One region of the Anaerostipes rhamnosivorans genome, then DNA from elsewhere that is predicted to be linked to it. Evidence: predicted binding sites of a transcription regulator. Region 1 holds the regulator's gene; the other holds the start of a gene.

Evidence for each region. Region 1 encodes NrdR, which represses ribonucleotide reductase genes. Its sites were predicted from a motif close to CACAANATNTTGTG; they were not measured.
Region 2: a site for NrdR is predicted at 2,740-2,753, ahead of nrdD (anaerobic ribonucleoside-triphosphate reductase). Genes of this name have one in related genera too.

The regions. Positions count from the first base shown of each region.
Region 1 is NZ_CP040058.1:1,643,209-1,648,542, reverse strand. It holds gene dprA (DNA-processing protein DprA) at 1-349, opposite strand, end outside; gene AR1Y2_RS08175 (YifB family Mg chelatase-like AAA ATPase) at 342-1,859, opposite strand; gene nrdR (transcriptional regulator NrdR) at 1,934-2,383, opposite strand; gene AR1Y2_RS08165 (YlmC/YmxH family sporulation protein) at 2,488-2,733, opposite strand; gene AR1Y2_RS08160 (RnfABCDGE type electron transport complex subunit B) at 2,842-3,636, opposite strand; gene rsxA (electron transport complex subunit RsxA) at 3,650-4,225, opposite strand; gene rsxE (electron transport complex subunit RsxE) at 4,238-4,939, opposite strand; gene AR1Y2_RS08145 (RnfABCDGE type electron transport complex subunit G) at 4,941-5,334, opposite strand, start outside.
Region 2 is NZ_CP040058.1:3,517,172-3,522,505, forward strand. It holds gene AR1Y2_RS17305 (DUF3592 domain-containing protein) at 1-358, opposite strand, end outside; gene nrdD (anaerobic ribonucleoside-triphosphate reductase) at 373-2,493, opposite strand; gene AR1Y2_RS17315 (Ger(x)C family spore germination protein) at 2,838-3,371, opposite strand; gene AR1Y2_RS17320 (GerAB/ArcD/ProY family transporter) at 3,352-4,410, opposite strand; gene AR1Y2_RS17325 (spore germination protein) at 4,391-5,334, opposite strand, start outside.

The DNA.
Region 1 (5,334 bases):
CTCCAACCATGGCAATGGAAAGGCTTGAATCGACCGGCCGGCCTTTTCTGAAAATACCGAAAGGGTAGTCATAAATCTGCCTGAGCCTTTCCGGATAATCCGGTTCTTTCCATATAATATAATCTGCATTCTGCTCTTTTAATCTGTCATATCTTCTACAGATATATGACTCCTCCCTGGTCTTAAGAAACAACTGGTACTGTCTCTTTGAGAGAAGGGTCATTGCTGTTTCTCCGCTGAGTTTCCGAAGTTCCTCCGGATGGACTGCCACGGAAAGGATCTCCCCCTGTGTTTTCCGGTTCATCTCCAGAAGGGATGTAAACCAAAACCAAGAAAGTTTCTCATTCACACCCAGCCACCTCCGATAAAAACTCCATATTTCTCAGGGATAGTGCTTCGATGAGATGTGCCTCCTCAATCCTTCTTTTATTCTCCATCCTGGCGATGGTTTTTGCTATTCTCATCATCTTATGAACACCACGCATAGAAATATGATGTTTGTTCTGTTCTTCTCTTAAAATCTGTCTGCATTTTGAATTTAAAGGACAGATTTTTTTCAAATCCTCCGCTTTCACCTGACTATAGTATGCATACGGTGTGCCCAAAAGTTCCTTCTGCTCCTCTGCCACAGAATTCCGGATCCTGGCTCTGACTAAAGCCGAATTCTCCGAAACAGCATCTGAGGTTTTTGCCTCTTGCCTCACCGTAATGACCAGATCAAAACGGTCCAGGATGGGGCCGGAAAGCTTATGATAATAAGAACGCTTCTCACTCATACTGCAGCGGCACGCCTCCGGAGTAAAGCTGTTGCCACAGGGACAGGGATTCATGTCGGCAATCAAGAAAAAGTCTGCCGGCATGGTATAGTCTCTCCCAAGCCGGTTTAAAATAATCTGGCGGTCCTCCAAAGGCTGTCTCAGAGCTTCCAGACATTTGGAGTCAAACTGCGATAATTCGTCTAATATAAGACAGCCTTTGTGGCTGAGCGTGATCTCTCCGACCTTTGGAACCGCTCCCCCACCAATCAGCGCCCCTTTTGAGATAGAGGAATGGGGCATCCTGAAAGGCGGGCAGAAATCCTCCGCATCCCTATAGATTCCAGCTGCCTGGTAGAGTGACTGTACCTCTAAGTATTCTTCCTCTGTCAAACTATTAATAATAGAAGAAACACAATTGACTGCCATGGTTTTGCCGCACCCGGGAGGACCGATCAAAAGGATATTGTGCCTTCCGGTGACTGCGATCTCCAGAGCTCTTTTTAGGAACACCTGTCCTTTAATTTCAGAGAAATCAAAAGCTTTTTTTGTAAGGTTCTTCTGTTTCTTTGAATATTCATAAGAAAGGATCTTTCCCCGGCGGAAGAAATCTGCCGCATCAGACAGATGTTTTACCGGGACCAGTTCCACATCCTTTACGTGTCCAAGCGTCTCCATATCGTCATAGGGTACCATAAACCGCCGGATTCCCTGCTTTTTTCCTTCCAGTATAATCGGAAGACACTGACGGATCCCGTGGACACTGCCATCAAGGCCCAGCTCCCCCAGGATACAGATCTTCAATTCTTTATTAATTGGGATATAGTTAAGACCAGCCAAAACGGCCGCTGCGATGGGAAGGTCGAATGCGGTACCTGTCTTTCTGATATCGGCAGGAGATAAGTTCACCGTAACCTTCATGGGCGGAAGCGGGCATCCAAGAGCCCGCAGGGCAGATTCTACCCTGTGCCTGGATTCCTTTGCTTCATTAGAAAGGCGGCCCACCATAGTAAAATATGGGAGACCGCTCCGAAGTTCCACTTCAACCTGTATGATAACGCCTGCGGCACCTGAGACAATGCCGCTGATCATCGAACAAAACATAAAGCCTCCTTCTCTCCGGAAGCCTTACAACCTACAATATGTACTATTTTATCATATATTCTATATTTTTACAATTATTTGAGCAATTTTTTCAGTTCACTCATAAATGTGTTCACATCCTTGAACTCTCTGTATATGGCCGCAAAACGCACATATGCCACTTCGTTGAGTTCTTTGAGCTTGTCCATGACAATTCCTCCGATGACAGAACTCTCCACTTCTCTCTGTCCGAGATTATAGATCTTTGTCTCAATCTCATCCACCAGCTGGTCAATCTGTCCCATGGAGATGGGCAGCTTATGGCAGGACTGCACAATGCCGGCCTTGATCTTGGAGCGGTCATACATCTGCCTGGTTTTGTCCTTTTTGATCACTGACAGCGGTTCTGTCTCTATCTTTTCATAAGTCGTAAAACGCTTGCTGCAGTCATCACACTGTCTTCTTCTGCGTATGGAATTATTGTCTTCCGAATGTCTGGAATCAATAACTCTGGAATTCTCGCTTCCACAATAAGGGCACCTCATCTTTTCTACCTCCCGGGATGTTTACTTTGTTCTTTTGTGAGAGGCAGAACATGTCTGCCTCAAAAATTTCCATTCATTAAGGGAAGTATATCATTTTTTCTAAATCACTTCAAACATTCTTTTTCAATTATATCCACCAATACGGTATCACAGCCTATTTTCACGATTCTTTTATACGGAATATAATAAAATTCCCCTTTTGCAAAGCAAAGCACCTTTGTAGCCTTCGGAACGATCAGACATAAGATCTGTCCTGATCCGGGATCAAATTCCAGATCTATCACACATCCCAGTTTATCTCCGGTCCGGCAGTTAATGACATCCTTCTCCCTCAACTCTAAAAATTTCATGATAAGCCACCCCAGAAAAATAGTTATAATAGTGTATGCCCGTGATAAAAAAAGGTGCAAAAAAAGGCCATATCTGAATCACAGATACAGCCTTTTCTGATTCTATTATTATGCAGTGATGATCTTCTTCGGACACTTCTTTGCACAAAGACCGCAGTTGACACATTTCTCATAATCTACATGGGCAATGTTATTTTCTACGGTGATTGCTCCCAGCTTGCATTCCTTTGCACAGAGACCGCAGCCGATACATCCGGCTTTGCACACGGACATGACATCTTTTCCTTTGTCTTTTGAATTACACTGTACTAAATGCTTTTTGTCGTAAGGAACCAGTTCAATCAAGCCCTTTGGACAGATATCGGTACATTTTCCACAGCCGATGCATGCTTCTTTGTCAACATACGCAATGCCGTTGACAATGGAAATGGCATCCTCAGGACAGACCTGGGCGCAGCTTCCGAATCCCATACATCCAAAAGAGCAGCCCTTCGGTCCTTCTCCGGGTACGTTCATCGCTTCTACACAACTCATCTGGCCTGTGTATTCATATTTGTTTGACGCCTTCTCACAGGTCCCCGCACATTTTACAAATGCCACTTGCTTCACAAAGTCACCTGCTTCCACACCCATGATAGCACCAATCTTTTCTGCAGCCGAAGGCCCGCCTACAGGACAGGCACCTACTGCCGCCTCACCGTTTGCAATGGCTTTTGCAAGTCCGTCACATCCGGCATATCCGCATCCTCCACAGTTATTTCCAGGAAGTTCCGCGCGGACTGCTACTTCTTTTTCATTTACCGGAACCTTGAACTTCTCAGAAGCGATTCCTAAAAGAATAGCAATGACCAAACCAATTCCTCCGACCACAACGGCCGCAAGGATAATTGCTGTAATATCCATTTTTGCTACCTCCCTATATGATTCCTGAGAATCCAAAGAAAGCAATCGCCATCAAACCTGCCGTGACAAGAGTGATGGGCATTCCTTTGAAAGATTCCGGGATGTTATTGTATTCTAATTTTTCACGGATTCCAGCCAGAATTACAATGGCGATGGTGAATCCCACAGCCACTCCGAATCCATTGACAACACTGGTGATAAAATTATATTCATACTGAACGTTATTTAAAGCTACACCAAGTACAGCACAGTTGGTCGTAATCAGCGGAAGATATACACCCAGGGACTCATACAGAGCCGGCATAGACTTCTTTAAGAACATTTCCACAAACTGTACCAATGCCGCGATGACAAGGATAAATGCGATGGTCTGCAGATATTCCAGATGAAGCGGCACAAGGATCCCGGCATACACGAAATATGTAACTGCTGAGGCGATGGTGATAACGAAAATAACCGCAGCACCCATTCCGCCGGCAGTCTCTACCTTCTTGGATACACCAAGGAAAGGACAAAGGCCTAAGAACTGGCTCAAAACTACGTTATTAACTAATGCCGCACCGATTGCGACTAATAATAAATTTGACATTGTTCACCCTCCCTATTTGTCATCCACACTGTTATCGAAAAACCGGCTTCCACAGGCACCGTTTCCGCAGCTGGAACAATCGCCGCAGCCGGAAGACTCAGGCTCTCCTGCTTTTTTCGGTTTTTTGCTTCTTGCTTTATTCTGGGCCGCTACAAGGCAGGCCAGGACAAAGAATGCACCGGGAGCCAGGATGAAGATCGTGATTGGCTCGTAAGCGCTCGGCATGATCTTTGCACCGAAGATCGTCCCTGCACCGAGAAGTTCACGGAAAGCTCCGATCACCGTCAGGGCAATGGTAAATCCAAGTCCCATTCCGACACCGTCGAAGAAAGAGAGGATTGCTCCGTTTTTGGATGCAAAGGACTCTGCGCGTCCCAGGATGATACAGTTTACAACGATCAGAGGGATATAGATTCCAAGGCTTGCATTTAGAGACGGCACATAGCCCTGTAAAAGGAACTGAACAACCGTAACCAATGACGCGATGATAACAATATAACCCGGAATACGGACTCTGTCGGGAATCACATTTCTCATAAGACCGATGATCAAGTTAGAAAACATTAACACGGCTGTAGTAGAAAGCCCCATGCCTGCCCCGTTGATCGCGGATGTTGTAACCGCAAGGGTAGGACACATTCCGAGCATTAAGACGAAAGTAGGATTTTCTTTGACAATACCATTGATCAAACGTTCTACTGGATTACTTTTCATCTCAATTACCTCCTTTCAATGTATCCATCAATGCAACACAGCTGTTGACTCCGCTTGTGACTGCGCGGCTGGTGATCGTAGCACCGCTGATGGCGTCGATCTTAGAGTCGTCATTCTTCCCGGAACCGTCTTTTACGACTTCAAACTGTTTTGCTTTTTTATTTGTAAAGTTGCTCTTGAATTCATCTTCTTTTGCCTTCATACCAAGACCTGCGGTTTCGGAGATCGTTAAGGTCTCATATCCGTTGACCGTACCGTCATCCTTCACACCTACAGAAAGAGTGATGTCACCGCCGTACCCGTCAGGGTTTGTCACAGAGAAAACATATCCAAGTTCTTTTCCGTTCTTGTCAACTGCTTTGGCGATCTCGTTGATTGTATTCTGTCCAAGGTCT
Region 2 (5,334 bases), 1.7 Mb from region 1:
ACACAAGGAATGGCAGGAGACGTTCTGTCCCCAGCAGCGAAATGAGCGGCTGCGGTATGTAAATGTCCTCAGGATTTGATGGATCCAGGAGTACTTCTGTCTCCTGACCCTCTTGAAACTCTTCTTTTTCTCTATTTCTGTACAGCCACAGCACCGAACTGTATTCCTTTCCCTCATATGTATAAGTAAATACAGGATTGTTCATCTTTAAATTCAGATAATTTACATATGGCTTCTGGCCGGAGCATACCGCTTTTACAGTGACAGAATACTGGCGCCTCTTCAGAAACTGCTTTGCAGCCGGCCGAAATAAGATCCCTATTCCTATGATCAAAAGTATGCTTCCAACATAAACCATAGCAGCCATCCTTTCTACATAGATACCCTGTCAGCGATCTCCGCCATCTTGGCATCATTCAGTCTTGTATCTCCCTTTACTCTGGAATAAGAAAGGTAGCCGTTCATCCGATCGATCTTGGTCAGGTTCTTGCTTCCGCAGACCGGGCATACTTCCATCTCCAGTTCTTCATGGCCACATTCATCACAGTATGACAGAGAAAGATTAACTCCTTCGTAGTACCCCAGGTCCATGGCACGCCTTACCAGTGTTTTAATAGCATCTTTGTTGTAGCTGACTGGATACTTCACGTATTGGATCTTTCCGCCGTTACATTTCTCCCAGAAACGTCCTTCAAGATTCTGTTTTTCGATAGGTGTCAGCTCTTCTGATACATGGCAGTGGAAGGAATTGCTCACATACTCCTTGTCCGATACATTCTCAATAACTCCATATTTTTTCCTAAACTGTTTTACCTGCAGTCCGCACAGGTTCTCCGCCGGTGTACCGTAGATAGCATACAGATGTCCGTCCGCTTCTTTAAATTCTGCTACCTGATCATTGATATAATTAAGAACCTCCAGGGCAAACTCCCCGTCCTCCGCAATAGACTTTTTGTTGTGGAGCTGCTGCAATTCGTTGAGGGCTGTGATGCCAAAGGATGCCGTGGCAGATTCAAGCAACGGCTTGATCTTGTCGTGGAGTCCCAGATGCCCCCCTAAAAATCCTCCTTCACAGTACGCCAGAGGATTGGTGGATGCCTTCATCTCTCCCAGATAATCGTAAGTCCTTATATGGAGTTCACGGATCAGATTCAGGTAATAGTCCAATACCTGGTAAAAGTCCTTGCTCTCCTGCTTTGCCTTTGCATAGATCATCGGCAGATGCAGGCTCACAGCTCCAATATTAAACCTCCCCACAAAGACAGGCTCGTCCGTCTCGTCCAAAGGTTTCGCTCCTCCCTTTTCGTACCAAGGAGATAAAAATGCCCTGCATCCCATAGGACTGACAATCTTTCCATATCTTTTGTACATATCAGGTACATAACCCTCGCCTGTAAGACTCAGCCAGTCCGGATACATGGTCTTGCTGGAACAGCGGATACCCGCCTCGAACACATCCTCCAGTTCTCCGCCCGGTCCGTGCAGCTTCTCGTCATAAAGAAACACAATCTTCGGAAACAGCACCGGTTTTTTATGTCCCTTTTTGCCCTGGCCTTTTCTTCTGACATCCAGCATGGTGATAGATGCCATCTTTGCGAAACGTCCGGTCCCGGTTCCTGCGGACACTGTGATGAACGGATAGTCTCCCCGGCTGGAAGACACACTGTTAAACTTATACTCCAGCCCCTGGAATCCCTGGCAGAACTCTTTCTGCACGTCCTTTAAAGACTCCTCTTCCGCCCTTTCCCGGGAAAGCCCCAGTGATTCATACTTTTGGATCCCTTTTTCATAGGACTTTTCAGCGTATGGTTCCAGGATCAGTTCAATATTCGGCACGGTAAACCCACCGTACTGCTGGCTTGCGGCGCTCAAAACGATATCTCCGATGACATCAAACGCTACATCCAGTGTCTTAGGTTCATTGTACCATAGATTGCCCATCTCAAAACCGCCTTTTAACACGGCCTCCACGTCAAACAGACAGCAGTTCATCGTATCTCTCCTGGCCGACATATCATGAATATAGATATAGCCGTCCCGGCAGGCCTGAATCTCTTCCGTGGTCAAAAAGAACTTTTGGTACAAGGATTTATTCAGTTCATTAAAGATCAGACTCCTTTTGGTGGATACCAGGGCACTGTCCGTGTTGCTGTTTTCTTTGTCTCCGATGTACATGATGGACTGGCTCTTTTTGTAGACGTCATCTAACATCTCCACAAAATCCTGCTTATAGTTGCGGTAGTCCCGGTAGCTTTTGGCCACATCTGGATTCACTCTCTCAAGAGCTCCCTCCACTACATTGTGCATCTCTGTGATATGTACTTCTGATTTTCCAAGTTCATCCACCCTTACCTTGACAAACCTACAAATCTCCTCAAGTTCCTCATCCGTAAACTTAACAAGTGCGCGGTAGGCTGATTTATTCACCGCAGTGACCACTTTTTGTATATTGAATTCTTCTTTTGTTCCGTCTTTTTTAACTACCCGTAACATACCTGCTCCTCCCTGACTGTTCCCAAAGCATTGTCCTGCCTGCGGTATATCCTGCATGACGCAGGAGACACCGCAGGCAGGGGCTCATTGCTATTATTTTCAAAACGAAGTGGGAAATCCCACTTTCTTTAATGGTCCTCTCACCCTTTGAGAGGCTTATCCACTTTATGCGCCATAGGCGGTTTGACAAAGCCAAATACCTTCTTTGCGCATTTTGTTCGTTAAACATTCCAATGGAATAAAAAACACAATATCTAGTGTTGTAAATCAATTACTTGTACTATATTGTGTGTGAATGTCTCCATCTTATCATTTCATACCAGACAAGTCAAGGCTGAATTGTGTCACCTTCTGCCGTAAATCCTGCCAAGGCTCAGATCCTTGGGCTTTTTTACTTTTGGAGAACTTTCAATACCTTTTGCCATGTATTCCCCGAAGGAGATCGGCAGGTTCTTTTCAATGGAAAACAGTTCTTTTAGTGTCTTCCTGCTTTTCAGAACCAGAACGGATTTGGCAATATCCGAATGGTCTAAAAGTTCCTCTATCATAGTATCATCCATTTGTCCGTTGGTAAATACGATCACTTTTAAATGTCCAAAATTTAATTTCTTAGGCTGGGAGCGTTCAAACTTCTGATTGGCATCATTCAGGGATTTACCTGTGTAGACAATAGACTTAGATGGTACTTTTGTCCCCTGGTTGTCCTGGGCCTTCGTAAAATCAGCACAGGAATAATCAATCAGATAGCCATGTTCCGTCTTTTCAATCCCCATAGCCAGCACATAGCTGCTGTCCTCGATATCTCCAGCCTCCTTACACCCCGCAAGGCCCATACACATACATAAGGTCAGGACAAGGCTAAGGATGATCTTCTTCATGGGCGCCTCCTCTCCGTTCTATCCAAAACAGGATTAAGGGAATAAAGATTCCCAGCAGCAGATTCCCAAACAAAAACATGGAAATAAAATTCTCCCAATAGCGGATGGCCGGGATCAAAATTCCTGAAATCAAAAACAATCCTCCGTAGGAGATCCATCTACCCCATTTCTTTCTGCCTGGAAACGCTTTTTCAAAGCTCCAGTTCCCATAAAACAGATAACCGCTCAGCACACAGAATACCCCTACGATCCAGAAAGCGATCAGAAAAATGTCCAGTCTTGCCATGATGCCTCCCGGCATGGCCACATTCTGTGCCATTGAGATGACAGGAAAAGAATCTCTTTTAATCATGGCAAGTCCCAGACTGCCCGCAGTGGCTGCAAAAACTCCTGCTGACAAAAGAATCATTCCCAGAAGTGTCTGCTTCTTCATACCCTTTTCTTTCATATGCCCCTGATAAAACCAGACCAGCTCCATAGGATGGAACAAGGCCAGTACATAGAGTCCTCCCACCACCAGGTTTTTCGGCTCAAACTGCCGGATCAAAAACGGCTGTACTGAAAATTCGGTCATACTAAGAAGGAGAATAAAGATGAATGGGATAAGGATAAACCAAAACAATCCTTCCATGACTCTGCCTCTGTCGTCTAAACCTTCTCCATTCATTCGGAATGCCAAAAAGATTACCGGCAGGCCGATCCAATAGATATTCATGTAAGGTAGAAGAAAAGTCCTTGCTAAGATCAGCATATAACCATAAAAAAATGCGGCGTTTACAAAAAACCTTACATAATAAATAAAAGAAATCACCCTGTGTTTCTCCAGGACCTGTTCCATGGTGAGGGATCCTTCTGTCTTTTGTACTATCCAAGGGTAGCACGCAGCTGCCAAGGCACCCAGGATCACAGTATAAAGACCAATCTGGCCGGATGTTAAAACGGCGGCCTGAGGAAGGAACATTCCCACTCCGCAGAACGTTTCCAGAAGAAAGATCCTGCTGCCCTGTTTTTTAGAGATTTCAAGATTTGCCGTCCACATGATCTTCCCTCCTTCCCTGTCTCTTTTTTGCTCCGTCTTTTGTAAACCATGGCCTGAAGATCATACTCCTTATAGGCCTACGAATAAGATAGTCTTCCCACGGGTCCGTCTCTTCCACTGTGGCGGAAACTGTCGGAAACAAATATGGGATTCCATAGCTGGTCAACTTCATTAAATGAATCGCGATGGCGAGGAAGCCCAGGAAAAAGCCATAAAGCCCCCATATGGCACAGGCGATCATGATAGAAAATCTTAAAAGACGAAAGACCCCCGCAAAGCTTTCATTCGGTATGGAAAACGATGCGATCGCCGTAAACGCAACCACGATCACCACAATAGTGCTGACTATATTGGCGTCCACTGCCGCCTGTCCCACGATCAGCCCGCCGACGATTCCGATGGTCCCGCCAAGCTGGCCCGGAAGCCGTATCCCCGCCTCCCTTAACAACTCAAAGGCCAATTCAAGGAGCAGAACCTCCACGACCACAGGGAAAGGCACGCCTTCCCTGGCCGATACAATGGACAGCATAAACGGTGTAGGCAGGATCTCCGGATGATAATTTGCAATTGCAATATAAAATCCCGGCAGCCCAATGGCAATAAAGGAGGACAAATACCGAAGAATCCTCGCAAATGTGGCCACCTCCCACCGATTATAATAGTCATCACTGGCCTGAAAAAAGATATTTAACGTTACCGGCAGAACAATCACTTCCGGTGAATTGTCCACCACCAGGACTACCCTGCCTTCCATTAGGCCGCTGGCAGCCTTATCCGGCCTCTGCGTCAGCTGGTACTGGGGAAAAGGTGTCTTCGTATCCTGCTCCATGAGCTGCTCCAGCATTCCGCTGTCAAAAATACCGTCAATGTTCAGCTCATCGAGCTGCTTTCTTATCTCTTTGACCACTTCATCCCTGGCAAGAT